3 regions of the Streptomyces sp. NPDC055966 genome follow, and region 1 is predicted to be linked to each of the others. Evidence: predicted binding sites of a transcription regulator. Region 1 holds the regulator's gene; each other region holds the start of a gene.
The links. The regulator HrcA, encoded in region 1, represses chaperone genes, less so after heat shock. The targets are predictions, from matches to a motif close to TTNGCACTCNGNNNNNCNGAGTGCNAA.

Region 1 (5,135 bases):
AGTTCGGCCGCCAGCACCTCCACCAGCTCTCCGGCGGGCAGTTCCCGGGCCAGCCGGTGGCCCTGGCCCGCGAACAACGACATGCTCTGCGCGTCCCCGGCCCGGGCGGCGGCCTTGCGCAGTGGCGAGGTCAGGTGGTTGACCTCGGGGTAGGCGGCGGGGGCGTAGGGGCCGTGCTCGCGCACGAAGCGGTTGACCAGTACGCGCGCCGGGCGGCCCGAGAACGCGCGGGTCAGCTCGGTGCGCGCGTACAGGGGGTCGGTCAGCGCCCGCTTGTGCAGGGTGTGGGCGCCGGACTCGGGGGTGGCGAGGAACGCGGTGCCGAGCTGGGCCGCGCTGGCGCCGGCCGCGAGGACGGCGGCGATCTGACCGCCGCGCATGATGCCGCCGGCGGCGACGACCGGCAGGCTCACGGCCTCCCGGATCTGCGCGACCAGCGACAGCAGACCGATGGCGGAGCCGTCGTTCTCGGGCAGGTCCCGGTGCGTGCCCTGGTGGCCGCCCGCCTCCACGCCCTGTGCGATCACCGCGTCCGCCCCGGCCCGCTCGACCGCGCGTGCCTCCTCGGCGGTGGTGGCGGTGACCAGGGTGAGGGTGCCGGCCCGGCGCAGCCGGTCGAGCACGTCCCGGCCCGGCACGCCGAAGTGGAACGAGACCACCGGCACCGGGTTGTCGAGGAGTACGGCGAGCTTGGCGTCGTAGCCGTCGTCCCGGCCGCTGTCGGGGTCGCCCAGCTCGGTCTCGTACCAGGCGGCCTCGCCGGCCAGCTGATGCGCGTAGACCTCCACGGCGCCCGATTCGGACAGCTCGGGCTGCGGCAGGAACACGTTCACGCCGAAGGGGCGGCTCGTCAGCCCCCGCAGCTGTTTGATCTCCTGGTACATCCCGTCGGCGGTCTTGTAACCGGCGGCGAGGAACCCGAGGCCGCCGGCCTCGGAGACGGCGGCGACGAGCTGCGGGACGGAGACGCCGCCCGCCATGGGGGCCTGCACGATCGGGTGGGGGAGGAGATCGGTCAGCGCGGAGGACATGACCGCATGTTGTCACGTCCTCCGAACAAGTCCGAATCCGGGCTTCCCACGGCATAGGACAGGGGCATACGGGTCGTCCGAGCACCCCGTACGCCCCTGGTCCCCCGGGGCTCAGCGCCCGTTGAACGCGTCCTTCAGCCGCGAGAACAGCCCCTGCTGACCCGGCTGGAACTGTCCCTGCGGACGCTCCTCGCCGCGCAGCTTGGCCAGCTCGCGCAGCAGTCGCTCCTGCTCGGGGTCCAGCTTGGTCGGGGTCATGACCTCGACATGCACGATCAGGTCACCCCGGCCGCCGCCGCGCAGATGCGTGACACCGCGGCCATGCAGCGGGATCGACTGGCCGGACTGGGTGCCCGGCCGGATGTCGACCTCCTCCATGCCGTCCAGGGTCTCCAGCGGCACCTTGGTGCCGAGCGCGGCCGCGGTCATCGGGATCGTGACCGTGCAGTGCAGGTCGTCGCCGCGCCGCTGGAAGGTCGAGTGGGGCAGCTCGTGGATCTCGACGTACAGGTCGCCGGCCGGACCGCCGCCGGGGCCGACCTCGCCCTCGCCGGCGAGCTGGATCCGGGTGCCGTTGTCGACACCGGCCGGGATCTTGACGGTCAGCGTGCGCCGGGAGCGGACCCGGCCGTCGCCCGCGCACTCCGGGCACGGGGTCGGCACGACGGTCCCGAAGCCCTGGCACTGGGGGCAGGGGCGCGAGGTCATGACCTGACCCAGGAAGGACCGGGTGACCTGCGAGACCTCGCCGCGGCCGCGGCACATGTCACACGTCTGGGCGGTCGTACCGGGCGCCGCGCCCTCGCCGTTGCAGGTGTTGCAGACGACCGCCGTGTCGACCTGGATGTCCTTGGTGGTCCCGAAGGCCGCCTCGTCCAGCTCGACCTCGATGCGGATCATCGCGTCCTGGCCGCGCCGGGTGCGCGAGCGCGGCCCGCGCTGCGACGCCGTGCCGAAGAACGCGTCCATGATGTCGGAGAAGTTGCCGAAGCCACCGGCGCCGAAGCCGCCCGCGCCCGCGCCGCCGCTCTGCGAGAGCGGGTCGCCGCCGAGGTCGTAGACCTGCTTCTTCTGCGGGTCCGACAGCACCTCGTAAGCGGCGTTGATCTCCTTGAACCGCTCCTGGGTCTTCGGATCGGGGTTGACGTCCGGGTGCAGCTCGCGCGCGAGCCGACGGAACGCCTTCTTGATCTCATCCTGCGACGCGTCGCGGCGCACGCCGAGAACGGCGTAGTAGTCCGTGGCCACTTACGACTCCGCCAGGATCTGTCCGACGTACCGTGCCACTGCGCGTACCGCTCCCATCGTTCCCGGGTAGTCCATGCGGGTCGGTCCGACCACGCCGAGCTTGGCAACCGCCTCGCCGCCCGAACCGTAGCCCACCGACACGACGGACGTGGAGTTGAGTCCCTCGTGTGCGTTCTCGTGACCGATACGCACGGTCACGCCCGGATCCTTCGCCTCGCCAAGGAGTTTGAGGAGCACGACCTGCTCCTCAAGGGCCTCCAGGACGGGCCGGATCGTGAGGGGAAAGTCATGTCCGAAGCGGGTGAGATTGGCGGTGCCGCCGATCATCAGCCGCTCCTCGTTCTCCTCCACGAGTGTCTCCAGAAGAGTGGAGAGCACCGTGGAGACCGTACCGCGGTCCTCCGGATCGAAGGCGTCCGGAAGATCCTCGACCAGCGTCGGCACGTCCGTGAACCGGCGCCCCGCGACCCGGCTGTTGAGCCGCGCCCGCAGATCCGCCAGCGAGGCCTCGCCGAACGGCGCCGGGCAGTCGACCATCCGCTGCTCGACCCGGCCGGTGTCCGTGATCAGCACGAGCATCACGCGCGCGGGCGCGAGCGAGAGCAGCTCGACGTGGCGGACGGTGGACCGGGTCAGGGACGGGTACTGCACGACGGCGACCTGCCGCGTGAGCTGCGCGAGCAGCCGTACGGTACGGGCCACGACGTCGTCGAGATCGACGGCGCCCTCCAGGAAGTTCTGGATGGCCCGCCGTTCCGGAGCCGTCATCGGCTTGACACCGGCGAGCTTGTCGACGAACAGCCGGTAGCCCTTGTCGGTCGGAATCCGCCCGGCGCTGGTGTGCGGCTGCGCGATGAAGCCCTCGTCCTCCAGGGCCGCCATGTCGTTGCGGACGGTCGCCGGGGAGACCCCGAGGTTGTGCCGCTCGGTCAGCGCCTTGGAGCCGACCGGCTCCTCGGTCCCGACGTAGTCCTGGACGATCGCGCGCAGCACCTGGAGCCTGCGTTCACTCAGCATGCGCGCGCACCTCCAGCACGTCGTCCCCTCGCCCCGCTCGTCCGTCGGGGTCGGCCTCCTGGCACTCTTCCCATACGAGTGCCAGCCCTTTCCCGGCCCCAGTGTACGGCTGTCCGGTACACCCGGGGCAAGGTCGGTGCGCTCGCCACGCGTCGTACGGCTAGCGTCGCGGTATGACCGTGACTTGGGAAGAGCTGGGGTGGGAACGGCTGGCCGCCGGGGTCGGGCGGTGCCGGCTGCCGGGCTGGGACTGCACGGTGGGGCTGGTCCTCGGCGAGGGTGCGGCGCTCTTGGTGGACGCCGGGTCGAGTCTGACCGAAGGCGCGCGGCTGCGGGGGCAGGCCGAGGAACTGGCCGGCCGCCGTGTGACCCATCTCGCGCTCACCCACCCCCATTTCGACCATGTCTTCGGGGTCCCGGCGTTCGCCGGGGCGCGGGTGTACGCGGCGGTGGGGGTGGACGCGGTGTTCGCCCACGAGCGGGAGGAACTGCGCCTGGACGCGATCAGGAACGGCCTGCCGGTCGCCGACGCCGACGAGGCGACGGACGCGCTGGTCCCGCCCGCCCACCAGGTGTCGGGCGAGTGGACCCTGGACCTGGGCGCCGGCCGCCAGGTCCTGCTGGCCAACGTGGGCCCCGGCCACACCGCGAACGACCTGGCGGTCCTGGTCCCCGGCGACCGTGAGGTGGTCTTCTGCGGCGACCTGGTCGAGGAGTCCGGCGAACCCCAGGCGGGCCCGGACGCGGTCCCGTCCCACTGGCCCGCCGCGCTCGACCGGCTGCTGGCGCTGGGCGGTGCGGACGCTCTGTACGTGCCGGGTCACGGAGCGGTGGTGGACGCGGCGTTCGTACGACGGCAGCGCGATCGACTGGCGGCCCGTTTCGGCGTGTCGTAGGCGCTGGTCCGCGACTTCTCCTATCGTCACTCGAATGCGCCAGTACTCCGCCGATCTGACCCCGCCGTGGAAGAAGTCCGCGCCCGTGCCGGAGGTGGCGGCGGAGCCGGGACTGGTGGTGGAGGAGCCCGGCACCGGGTTCTGCGGGGCGGTGACCCGCTGCGAGGCGGGCACGGTGACCCTGGAGGACCGCTTCGGCAAGCACCGCGTCTTCCCGCTGGAGCCACGCGGCTTCCTGCTGGAGGGCAGGGTGGTCACGCTCGTACGGCCGTCGTCGTCGCGCGGTCCGGTACGGCCCACCCGTACGGCCTCCGGCTCGGTCGCCGTCCCCGGCGCACGCGCGCGCGTGGCCCGCGCCGGCCGCATCTACGTCGAGGGCCGGCACGACGCCGAACTGGTCGAGAAGGTCTGGGGTGACGACCTGCGCGTCGAGGGCGTGGTGGTGGAGTACCTGGAGGGCGTGGACGATCTGCCGTCGGTCGTCGCGGAGTTCGCTCCCGGGCCCGACGCCCGCCTGGGCGTCCTGGTGGACCACCTGGTCCCCGGCACGAAGGAATGGCGCATCGCCGAGTCCGTGACGAGTGAGCACGCGCTGGTGGTCGGCCACCCGTACATCGACATCTGGGAGGCCGTGAAGCCGGCCGCCCTGGGCATCGCCGAGTGGCCCCGGGTCCCCCGCGGCCAGGACTGGAAGACGGGCGCGTGCCGCGCCCTGGGCTGGCCGTCGGACAACACCGGCGCGGTGTGGCAGGCGATCCTGAAGCGGGTGGGCTCCTACAAGGACCTGGAGCCGGAGCTGCTGGGGCGGGTGGAGGAGCTGATCGACTTCGTCACGGGGCCCGCGTAGCGGAACGCGGGCGCCTCGTGCCTCGGCGCGGTCTCAGTCGACCAGGTCCCGCACCACCGCGTCCGCCAGCAACCGCCCCCGCAGCGTCAGCACGGC
Region 2 (5,135 bases), on a different contig from region 1:
ACGGCGGCGAGCTCGTCGGCATCGAGGGCAACTACGACGACGTGAACCGCTTCTGCTCCGAGCTGATCGGCGACCCGGCCGGCGAGGGCTGGGGCTTCGTCAACGTCAACCTGCGGCCGTACTACGCCGAGGGCTCCAAGACGCTGGCGTACGAGATCTGCGAGCAGCTCGGCTGGCGGCTGCCGGACCAGATCGTGATCCCGATCGCCTCCGGCTCCCAGCTGACGAAGATCGACAAGGGTCTCCAGGAGCTCATCAAGCTCGGGCTGGTCGAGGACAGGCCGTACAAGATCTTCGGTGCGCAGGCCGAGGGCTGCTCGCCGGTGTCGACGGCGTACAAGGCCGGGCACGACGTGGTCCGCCCCCAGAAGCCGAACACCATCGCCAAGTCCCTCGCCATCGGCAATCCGGCCGACGGGCCGTACGTGCTGGACATCGCCCGCCGCACCGGCGGCGCGGTGGAGGACGTGACGGACGAGGAAGTCGTCGACGCGATCAAGCTGCTGGCCCGCACCGAGGGCATCTTCGCCGAGACGGCGGGCGGTGTGACGGTCGGCGTCACCCGCAAGCTGGTCAAGGCCGGCGTCCTGGACCCGGCGAAGACCACGGTCGTCCTCAACACCGGCGACGGCCTGAAGACCCTCGACGCGGTGGCCGGCACGGGTCTCACCGCCACCATCCGTCCGACCCTGGACTCCTTCCGAGAGGCTGGCCTCGCATGAGCGTGACCGTTCGCATCCCCACCATCCTGCGCACCTACACCGGCGGTCGGGCCGAGGTCGCCGCCGAGGGCGCGACCCTCGCCCAGGTGATCGAGGACCTGGAGAAGAACCACACCGGTATCGCCGCCCGCGTCCTGGACGACCAGGGCAAGCTGCGCCGGTTCGTGAACGTGTACGTCAACGACGACGACGTGCGCTTCGAGCAGGGCTTGGAGACCGCGACCCCCGACGGCGCGGGCGTCTCCATCATTCCGGCGGTCGCCGGCGGCTGATCATTACCGTCGGTAATCTCGGTTACCGATTGTTCATCGAATGGCCTCCCCCGTGAGAGAAACGGAGGGGGCCATTCAGTGTGATTGAGCGCGGTACAGTTGGGGAACGCGTTCCGGACCTGAAGGTCGCGGTTCGGGATTTCGCACCGCGAGCCCGATAAGAAGTAGCCAAACTATGCGGGCTTTCTGCGGCTTTTGTTCCACTTTGTACGGCCCGACTTGCCCTGAATTCGGCCGTATTTTAGGCAGATTCCGGACCGTCGTCGTCCAGATTTCTCGTCCGATTGACCTGTTGCAGACGGCAGTTGGACAGATACATTCAGCCGCGGTCGACGCGTTCCGGCGCACGCCCCCGACCGATGGGGGGTGAGGTCTGACCCGGGTCCGCGAAGTGTGGATCTGTGCAAGGGCCAGTAATAGGGGAGTTAGGCATGGCTCAGGGCACCGTCAAGTGGTTCAACGCGGAGAAGGGGTACGGCTTCATCGCGGTCGACGGTGGTGCGGACGTCTTCGTCCATTACAGCGCCATTCAGATGGACGGCTACCGCACCCTGGAAGAGGGGCAGCGGGTGGAGTTCGAGATCTCGCAGGGCCAGAAGGGCCCGCAGGCCGACATGGTTCGCCTCAGCGCCTGAACGTTTCTTGTCCGAAGGGCCTGCACCTCGCGAGGGGTGCGGGCCCTTCGCCGTGCCCGGCTGCCCCGTACCGCCGCGCCCGGATCCTCTGTTCGCGGGCGGCTGAGCGCGCGCCCCGACCCCCCGAAGGCGCTTGCACTCGACAGGGGCGAGTGCTAATCATTGGCGTTAGCACTCTGAAGGTGAGAGTGACAAAGAAGGACCGGGTCGGTGAGGCCCGCAGGCCACGTGGGGCAAGGAACCACAGGCCGGCGAGCCGTCCGTCGCGGGCGCGGGCGCGGTCCGAAGGAATCACCCCCAGTCCTGGAGGGACCACTTCACATGGCCAAGATCATCGCGTTCGACGAGGAGGCGCGGCGCGGCCTCGAGCGCGGCATGAACCAGCTCGCGGACGCCGTCAAGGTGACGCTCGGCCCCAAGGGCCGCAACGTCGTCCTCGAGAAGAAGTGGGGCGCCCCCACGATCACCAACGATGGTGTCTCCATCGCCAAGGAGATCGAGCTCGAGGACCCGTACGAGAAGATCGGCGCCGAGCTGGTCAAGGAAGTCGCCAAGAAGACGGACGACGTCGCCGGTGACGGTACGACCACCGCGACCGTGCTCGCCCAGGCCCTGGTCAAGGAAGGCCTGCGCAACGTCGCCGCCGGTGCCAACCCGATGGCCCTGAAGCGCGGTATCGAGAAGGCCGTCGAGGCCGTCTCCGCCGCCCTGCTGGAGCAGGCGAAGGACGTCGAGACCAAGGAGCAGATCGCCTCCACCGCGTCCATCTCCGCCGCCGACACCCAGATCGGCGAGCTCATCGCCGAGGCCATGGACAAGGTCGGCAAGGAAGGCGTCATCACCGTCGAGGAGAGCAACACCTTCGGTCTGGAGCTTGAGCTCACCGAGGGCATGCGCTTCGACAAGGGCTACATCTCGGCCTACTTCGCGACCGACATGGAGCGCATGGAGGCGGCGCTGGAGGACCCGTACATCCTCATCGCCAACTCCAAGATCTCCTCGGTCAAGGACCTGCTCCCGCTCCTGGAGAAGGTCATGCAGTCGGGCAAGCCGCTGCTGATCATCGCCGAGGACGTCGAGGGCGAGGCCCTGTCGACCCTGGTCGTCAACAAGATCCGCGGCACCTTCAAGTCCGTCGCCGTCAAGGCCCCGGGCTTCGGCGACCGCCGCAAGGCCATGCTCGGCGACATCGCCATTCTCACGGGCGGCGAGGTCATCTCCGAGGAGGTCGGCCTCAAGCTGGAGAACGCGACCCTGGACCTCCTGGGCCGCGCCCGCAAGGTCGTCATCACCAAGGACGAGACCACCATCGTGGACGGCGCCGGCTCCTCGGAGCAGGTGGGCGGCCGCGTGAACCAGATCCGCGCCGAGATCGAGAACAGCGACTCGGACTACGACCGCGAGAAGCTCCAGGAGCGCCTGGCCAAGCTCGCGGGCGGCGTCGCGGTCATCAAGGCCGGTGCCGCCACCGAGGTGGAGCTCAAGGAGCGCAAGCACCGCATCGAGGACGCCGTGCGCAACGCCAAGGCGGCCGTCGAGGAGGGCATCGTCGCCGGTGGTGGCGTGGCCCTGCTGCAGGCCTCCTCGGTCTTCGAGAAGCTGGACCTGGAGGGTGACGAGGCGACCGGCGCCAACGCCGTGAAGCTCGCGCTGGAGGCCCCGCTGAAGCAGATCGCCGCCAACGGTGGCCTTGAGGGCGGCGTCGTCGTGGAGAAGGTGCGCAACCTGGCCGTCGGCCACGGTCTGAACGCCGCCACGGGCGAATACGTCGACATGATCGCCGAGGGCATCATCGACCCGGCGAAGGTGACGCGTTCCGCGCTGCAGAACGCGGCCTCCATCGCCGCGCTGTTCCTCACCACCGAGGCCGTCATCGCCGACAAGCCGGAGAAGGCCGCCGCGGCCGCTCCGGGCGGCATGCCGGGCGGTGACATGGACTTCTGATCCGTCCGGATCACCTGTCCTTCTCCGAGGGCGGCACTTCCAGCTTCCGGCTGGGGGTGCCGCCCTCGGGCGTTTCCGGAGGCGGCACCAGGACGTGTCCTGGATCACACAAGCGCGGATCGCGGACCGGAATGCGGGCCCGCGCACAGGCCGTTTACTTAAGGAGCTGCAACAATGCGTGCTCACATACCGACCGGTTAACTCCGCTGCCCCCCGAGGAGCCCCTACGTGACCGCCACGACGACCCCCGCCTCCCGCGCGGCCCAGATCCTGTCCCGCCCGATCACCCTCAACGGCCTCACCGTGCCGAACCGGATCGCGATGGCGCCGATGACCCGGATGTTCTCCCCGGGCGGCGTACCCGGCGAGGACGTGCGCTCGTACTACTCCCGCCGTGCCGCCGCCGGAGTCGGCCTGATCGTCACCGAGGGCACCTACGTGGGCCACGACTCGGCGGGCCAGAGCGACCGCGTGCCGCGCTTCCACGGCGAGGAGCAGCTGGCGGGCTGGGCGAAGGTCGCCGAGGACGTGCACGCGGCGGGCGGCACCATCGTCCCGCAGCTGTGGCACATCGGCATGGTCCGCAAGGACGGCGAGGCCCCCTTCCCGGAGGCCCCCGCGATGGGCCCCTCCGGCCTGGTCACCGCGGGCGCCGAGGCCACCGGCCGGGCGATGACCCAGCAGGACCTCGACGACGTGATCGCCGCGTTCGCCCGGGCGGCGGCCGACGCCGAGCGCATCGGCTTCGACGGCGTGGAGCTGCACGGCGCCCACGGCTACCTCCTGGACCAGTTCCTGTGGGAGGGCACCAACCGCCGTACCGACGCCTACGGCGGCGACCCGGTGGCCCGTGCGAAGTTCTCCGCGGAGATCGTGGCGGCGGTCCGCGCGGCCGTCTCCCCCGAGTTCCCGGTCATCTTCCGCTACTCGCAGTGGAAGCAGCAGGACTACACGGCCCGCCTCGCCGAGACCCCCGAGGAGCTGGAGGCCATCCTGACCCCGCTGGCGGCGGCCGGCGTCGACGTCTTCCACGCCTCCACCCGCCGCTACTGGGTGCCGGAGTTCGACGGCTCGGACCTGAACCTGGCCGGCTGGACGAAGAAGATCACCGGCAAGCAGGTCATCAGCGTCGGCTCGGTCGGCCTCGACGGCGAGTTCATCAAGGCGTTCCAGGGCGAGGGCTCCGGGACCAAGAGCATCGACGACCTCCTCGACCGGCTGGAGGCCGAGGAGTTCGACATGGTCGCCGTCGGCCGTGCGCTGCTCCAGGACCCGGAGTGGGCGGCCAAGGTGCTCGCCGACCGCTTCGACGAGCTGAAGCCGTACGACGCCGCGTCGCTGAAGACCCTCAGCTGACGCCGTCCGTCGCTCCGTTCGGGCACTTGTGATCGTCGCCGCACGTTCCCCTGACGACCGGTGAGACCGACGTCAGGGGAGCGAGCGATGACGAAGAGCGAGTCCGGGCCCGTGGTGCGCACCGCCTCCGGGGCGGTGCGCGGGCTGCGCGAGCAGGGGCTGTCGGTGTTCCGGGGCATTCCCTTCGCCGCGCCCCCGGTCGGCCC
Region 3 (5,135 bases), on a different contig from region 1:
AGAACATCCGCCCCGCGTCCGCCGCCCCGAACTTCGCCGCCGCCCGCTGCCGCAGCCGGGCCTGGCCGAGCGCGGCCGACACCAGCTCGGCCGGGTGGTCGCGGCGCAGCCGGGTGGCGACGGCGAGTTCGTCCGCCGGTGCGGTGTCGCGCACCTCGTCGAGGAGGGCGCGGCCTTCGGGGGTGAGCAGGAGAGCGAGGTCGTTCACCGGGTCATTGTGGGCCAGTCGGTGGACGGCGCGCCTGCGGCGGCGGTGTCGGCCGGGGATCCGGGGGCGGTCCTGGGAGGATCCGGCGTCATGCGAGCAGTCGTACAAAACGATAAGAATTGGTCGCACTGCGGACGTCCCGGACTCGGCTGCGGAGCCGCCGCCCTGGCCTGCGCCGCCCTCCTCTCCGGCTGCGCCGGCCCCGCCGAGACCCGTCCCGTCGAGATTCGCCCCGCCGTGACCCGCCCCGCCCCCAGCGGCCGGGGCGGCCCCGAACAGGCCCTGGGCGCCCGGGCCCGGCAGGCCGCCGAGCACGCCCGCCTCGTCGCCGCCGCCAAGCGCTGGGGCCTGAACGGGGTCCCGCTGGCGCCCCCGCCACCGCCCAGGGTGAAGCCGGAGATCAGGGCCCGGGCCGGCTTCGAGGTGAAACACCAGGTGGACTGGGACCTGCCCCCGGTCTTCACCACGATCCCCACCGACCGGAAGATCGTCTTCCTCACGATCGACGACGGCTCGGAGAAGGACCCCCGCTTCCTGCGCATGATGCGGGACCTGAAGATCCCGTACACCGCCTTCCTCAGCAACTACCTGGTGAAGGACGACTACGGCTACTTCCGCACCATGCAGGCCGAGGGCCACACCCTCGACAACCACACCCTGCACCACCCCTACCTGCCGGGCCTGTCCTACGAGGACCAGAAGGCCGAGATCTGCGGCATGCAGGAGATCATGAAGAAGCAGTTCGGCAAGGCGCCCACCGTCATGCGCTTCCCGTACGGCAACTACAACCAGGACAGCCTGCGCGCCGCCAAGGCCTGCGGCATCAGGTACGCGCCGATCTGGAACGAGGAGGTGTACGTCGACCACTGGGAGTACCGCGAGGACGACCAGAAGCTGCGCCGCGGCGACATCGTCCTCACCCACTTCCGCGGCCGCTCCGAGTGGAACGGCACGATGGTCGACGACATGCGCCGCTTCCTGAACAAGGTCACCCGCGAGGGCTACGCCGTGGCCCGCCTGGAGGACTACCTGTGACGCGCGGGAGGAGCCCCTGGGCCCCGCCCCACCGGCGAACTCCCGTGCCCGGCCCCGTGTCCGGCCCTGTGCCCGGCGGTGCCCCCGCCCGCCGCGCGCGCCGGGCGCTGAGCGCCGCGCTCCTCCTCCCCGCGCTCCTCCTCGCGGGCTGCGCGCAGTCCGTCGACCCCATCGAACGCCTCGGCCGCAAGGCCGCCGAAGAGGTCCGGCCGCACGCCCCGCACGGCCCCGCCACGGACCGGCGCTACCGCCACTGGGGCCTCACCGAGCCCCTCGCCCGCCCGCCCCGGCCGGACGCCCACACCCTCGCCCTGAGCCCGCACAGCGCCGGCCGCTCCCTGCCCCGGGTCATGGACCACGTCCCCACCAGTGACCCGGTCGTCTTCCTCACCTACGACGACGGCGCCGACAAGGACCCCCGCTTCGTCGACATGGTCCGCGAACTGCGGCTGCCGGTCAGCATGTTCCTCACCGACAGCGTGGCCGGCCCCCGGTACGACCACTTCGCCCGGCTGCGCGCGCTGGGCGCAGGCATCCAGAACCACACCCTCGACCACCGCGTCCTGGCCGGACTGCCGTACGCGAGCCAGCGCGCCGAGATCTGCGGCCAGCAGGACCGCCTCCAGTCCCGGCTCGGCCTGCGCCCCCGCCTCTTCCGCCCGCCCTACGGCTCCTACGACACGACCACCCTGCGCGCCGCCACCGACTGCGGCATCTCCGCGTTCGTCCTGTGGCGCGCCGCCATGACCCCGGCCGACCTGGCCTACAGCCGGGGCGAGCACCGCCTTCGCCCCGGTGACATCGTCCTGGTCGGGCCGGACGAGACGACGGGCCGGACCCTGCGGGACCGCACGATCAGGGTGCTGCGCAGGGCCCAGCAGCGGGGGCTGACGGTGGGGCGGCTGGAGGACTACCTGTAGCCGCTCCCGGAAGCGGTCGCGGGGGCCGTCCGGGACCTTCGTCCGGCCGACGCGCCGCACGGATTAGCAGTCCGCTTGACCGAGTGCTAATCGCGGTCATAGTCTCGGCTCTGGCACTCGACGCGTGAGAGTGCCAAACACGCGACGGGCAGGTCCGGCACCCGCGACGACGGATCCACCTGGTCGCCACCTCAGACAGTTAACCCCGTGAGATCTCCGAAGGGGGAGGTCGGATCGTGACGACCACCAGCTCCAAGGTTGCCATCAAGCCGCTTGAGGACCGCATCGTGGTCCAGCCGCTCGACGCCGAGCAGACCACCGCCTCTGGCCTGGTCATCCCGGACACCGCGAAGGAGAAGCCCCAGGAGGGCGCCGTCCTCGCCGTGGGTCCGGGCCGCTTCGAGAACGGCGAGCGTCTTCCGCTCGACGTCAAGGTCGGCGACGTCGTCCTGTACAGCAAGTACGGCGGCACCGAGGTGAAGTACAACGGCGAGGAGTTCCTCGTCCTCTCGGCTCGCGACGTGCTCGCGATCATCGAGAAGTAATCACTTCGAGCATTCCTTTGCTCCTGAGCTGCGCCCCTGGCCCCCGCGACCGATAAGAAGCCGGGCGCCCGGGGCGCAGCTTTTTTCACCCACAGATTTCCGAGAGGGCTTCCGCTGTCATGGCGAAGATTCTGAAGTTCGACGAGGACGCCCGTCGCGCCCTTGAGCGCGGCGTCAACAAGCTGGCCGACACGGTGAAGGTGACGATCGGCCCCAAGGGCCGCAACGTCGTCATCGACAAGAAGTTCGGCGCCCCCACCATCACCAACGACGGTGTCACGATCGCCCGCGAGGTCGAGATCGAGGACCCGTACGAGAACCTCGGCGCGCAGCTGGTGAAGGAGGTGGCGACCAAGACCAACGACATCGCGGGTGACGGCACCACCACCGCCACCGTGCTCGCCCAGGCGCTGGTGCGCGAGGGCCTGAAGAACGTCGCCGCCGGCGCCTCCCCGGCCTCCCTGAAGAAGGGCATCGACGCCGCCGTCAAGGCCGTCTCCGACGAGCTGCTGGCCACGGCCCGCCCGATCGACGAGAAGTCCGACATCGCGGCCGTCGCCGCGCTGTCCGCCCAGGACCAGCAGGTCGGCGAGCTGATCGCCGAGGCGATGGACAAGGTCGGCAAGGACGGTGTCATCACCGTCGAGGAGTCCAACACCTTCGGTCTGGAGCTGGACTTCACCGAGGGCATGGCCTTCGACAAGGGCTACCTGTCGCCGTACTTCGTGACGGACCAGGAGCGCATGGAGGCCGTCCTGGAGGACCCCTACATCCTCATCAACCAGGGCAAGATCTCCTCCATCCAGGACATGCTGCCGCTGCTGGAGAAGGTCATCCAGGCCGGAGCCTCCAAGCCGCTGCTGATCATCGCCGAGGACGTCGAGGGCGAGGCCCTGTCGACCCTGGTCGTCAACAAGATCCGCGGCACCTTCAACGCGGTCGCGGTCAAGGCCCCCGGCTTCGGCGACCGCCGCAAGGCGATGCTCCAGGACATGGCCGTCCTCACGGGCGCCACCGTCATCTCCGAGGAGGTCGGCCTCAAGCTCGACCAGGCCGGCCTGGACGTGCTGGGCTCCGCCCGCCGCGTGACGGTCACCAAGGACGACACCACCATCGTCGACGGCTCCGGCAAGACCGAGGACGTCCACGGCCGCGTCGCCCAGATCAAGGCCGAGATCGAGAACACCGACTCCGACTGGGACCGCGAGAAGCTCCAGGAGCGCCTCGCGAAGCTGGCCGGCGGCGTGTGCGTGATCAAGGTCGGCGCCGCCACCGAGGTGGAGCTGAAGGAGAAGAAGCACCGTCTGGAGGACGCCATCTCCGCGACCCGCGCCGCGGTCGAGGAGGGCATCGTCTCCGGTGGTGGCTCCGCCCTGGTCCACGCCTCCAAGGTCCTGGAGGGCAACCTCGACAAGACCGGCGACGAGGCCACCGGTGTCGCGGTCGTCCGCAACGCCGTGGTCGAGCCGCTGCGCTGGATCGGCGAGAACGCCGGCCAGGAGGGCTACGTCATCGTCTCCAAGGTCAAGGACCTGGAGAAGGGGCAGGGCTACAACGCCGCCACCGGCGAGTACGGCGACCTGGTCAAGGCCGGCGTCATCGACCCGGTGAAGGTCACCCGCTCCGCCCTGGAGAACGCCGCCTCCATCGCCTCCCTGCTGCTCACGACCGAGACCCTGGTCGTCGAGAAGAAGGAAGAGGAGCCGGAGGCCGCGGGCCACGGTCACAGCCACGGCCACGCCCACTGAGGCAAGCACCCGTCAGCGAAGGCCCGGCACCCCGGAAGGGGAGCCGGGCCTTCGCCCTGTCCGCCCCCGCGCGGGGCTACTGCTCCAACTCGTCCAGCGCGCCCAGCTGCTGCATCAGCCCCAGTGTGTCGTGCTGCCACCAGGTCTCGGCGATCTTGCCGTCGGCGCCGAACCGGAACACCGTCGTCCCGCTCATGACGACCTGCCGCCCGGTCGGCGCGATCCCCAGGAACTCGCCCTTGTGCGTGGCGTTCCCGGTCCAGCGCGCGCAGGCCCGCTCGTCCTGCACGAGCAGGTCCTCGATCGTGAACGTGAGGTCGAAGCCCGTGCGCCACATCCGGACCTCGGCGCGGAAGTTGTCCAGCCCCAGGGTGTCCTGCGGGTTGATCGGGTCGTGGCTGTGGATGTCCTCGTCCAACAGGTCGTTGAGCGGCGGCAGTTCACCCGGAGCCGTCAGCGCCGCGAAGAACCGCCGCACGGTCTCCTCGGCCGGCCGGTCGTCCCGCACGACGTCCAGGTCCGTGAACGTCGGCATCCCGTCGCACAGGGCGAGGATCCCCTGGAAGACCCGGTCGGTCTCCGGGAGGTTCGAGTTCCGCATCGCCTCCTCGTACGACGGGAACTCCACGAACTCCACGACGTGCGACGCGTCCGAGCGGTCCTTGCCGACCAGCGCGTG

Region 2: groL (chaperonin GroEL) is a predicted target of HrcA. The motif match lies at 1,798-1,824, and genes of this name have one in related genera.
Region 3: groES (co-chaperone GroES) is a predicted target of HrcA. The motif match lies at 2,227-2,253, and genes of this name have one in related genera.

What each region holds. Positions count from the first base shown of each region.
Region 1 covers NZ_JBHJYK010000001.1:372,923-378,057, forward strand. Annotated here, with positions in the region: gene ACFC8N_RS01755 (nitronate monooxygenase) at 1-1,031, opposite strand, end outside; gene dnaJ (molecular chaperone DnaJ) at 1,143-2,279, opposite strand; gene hrcA (heat-inducible transcriptional repressor HrcA) at 2,280-3,296, opposite strand; gene ACFC8N_RS01770 (MBL fold metallo-hydrolase) at 3,470-4,192, shown strand; gene ACFC8N_RS01775 (DUF3097 domain-containing protein) at 4,227-5,039, shown strand; gene hemW (radical SAM family heme chaperone HemW) at 5,073-5,135, opposite strand, start outside.
Region 2 covers NZ_JBHJYK010000003.1:506,735-511,869, reverse strand. Annotated here, with positions in the region: gene thrC (threonine synthase) at 1-722, shown strand, start outside; gene ACFC8N_RS09265 (MoaD/ThiS family protein) at 719-994, shown strand; gene ACFC8N_RS09260 (cold-shock protein) at 1,426-1,629, shown strand; gene groL (chaperonin GroEL) at 1,951-3,573, shown strand; gene ACFC8N_RS09250 (NADH:flavin oxidoreductase) at 3,802-4,929, shown strand; gene ACFC8N_RS09245 (carboxylesterase/lipase family protein) at 5,017-5,135, shown strand, end outside.
Region 3 covers NZ_JBHJYK010000015.1:25,449-30,583, forward strand. Annotated here, with positions in the region: gene ACFC8N_RS28970 (class I SAM-dependent methyltransferase) at 1-208, opposite strand, end outside; gene ACFC8N_RS28975 (polysaccharide deacetylase family protein) at 299-1,243, shown strand; gene ACFC8N_RS28980 (polysaccharide deacetylase family protein) at 1,300-2,163, shown strand; gene groES (co-chaperone GroES) at 2,400-2,708, shown strand; gene groL (chaperonin GroEL) at 2,828-4,456, shown strand; gene ACFC8N_RS28995 (ester cyclase) at 4,533-5,135, opposite strand, start outside.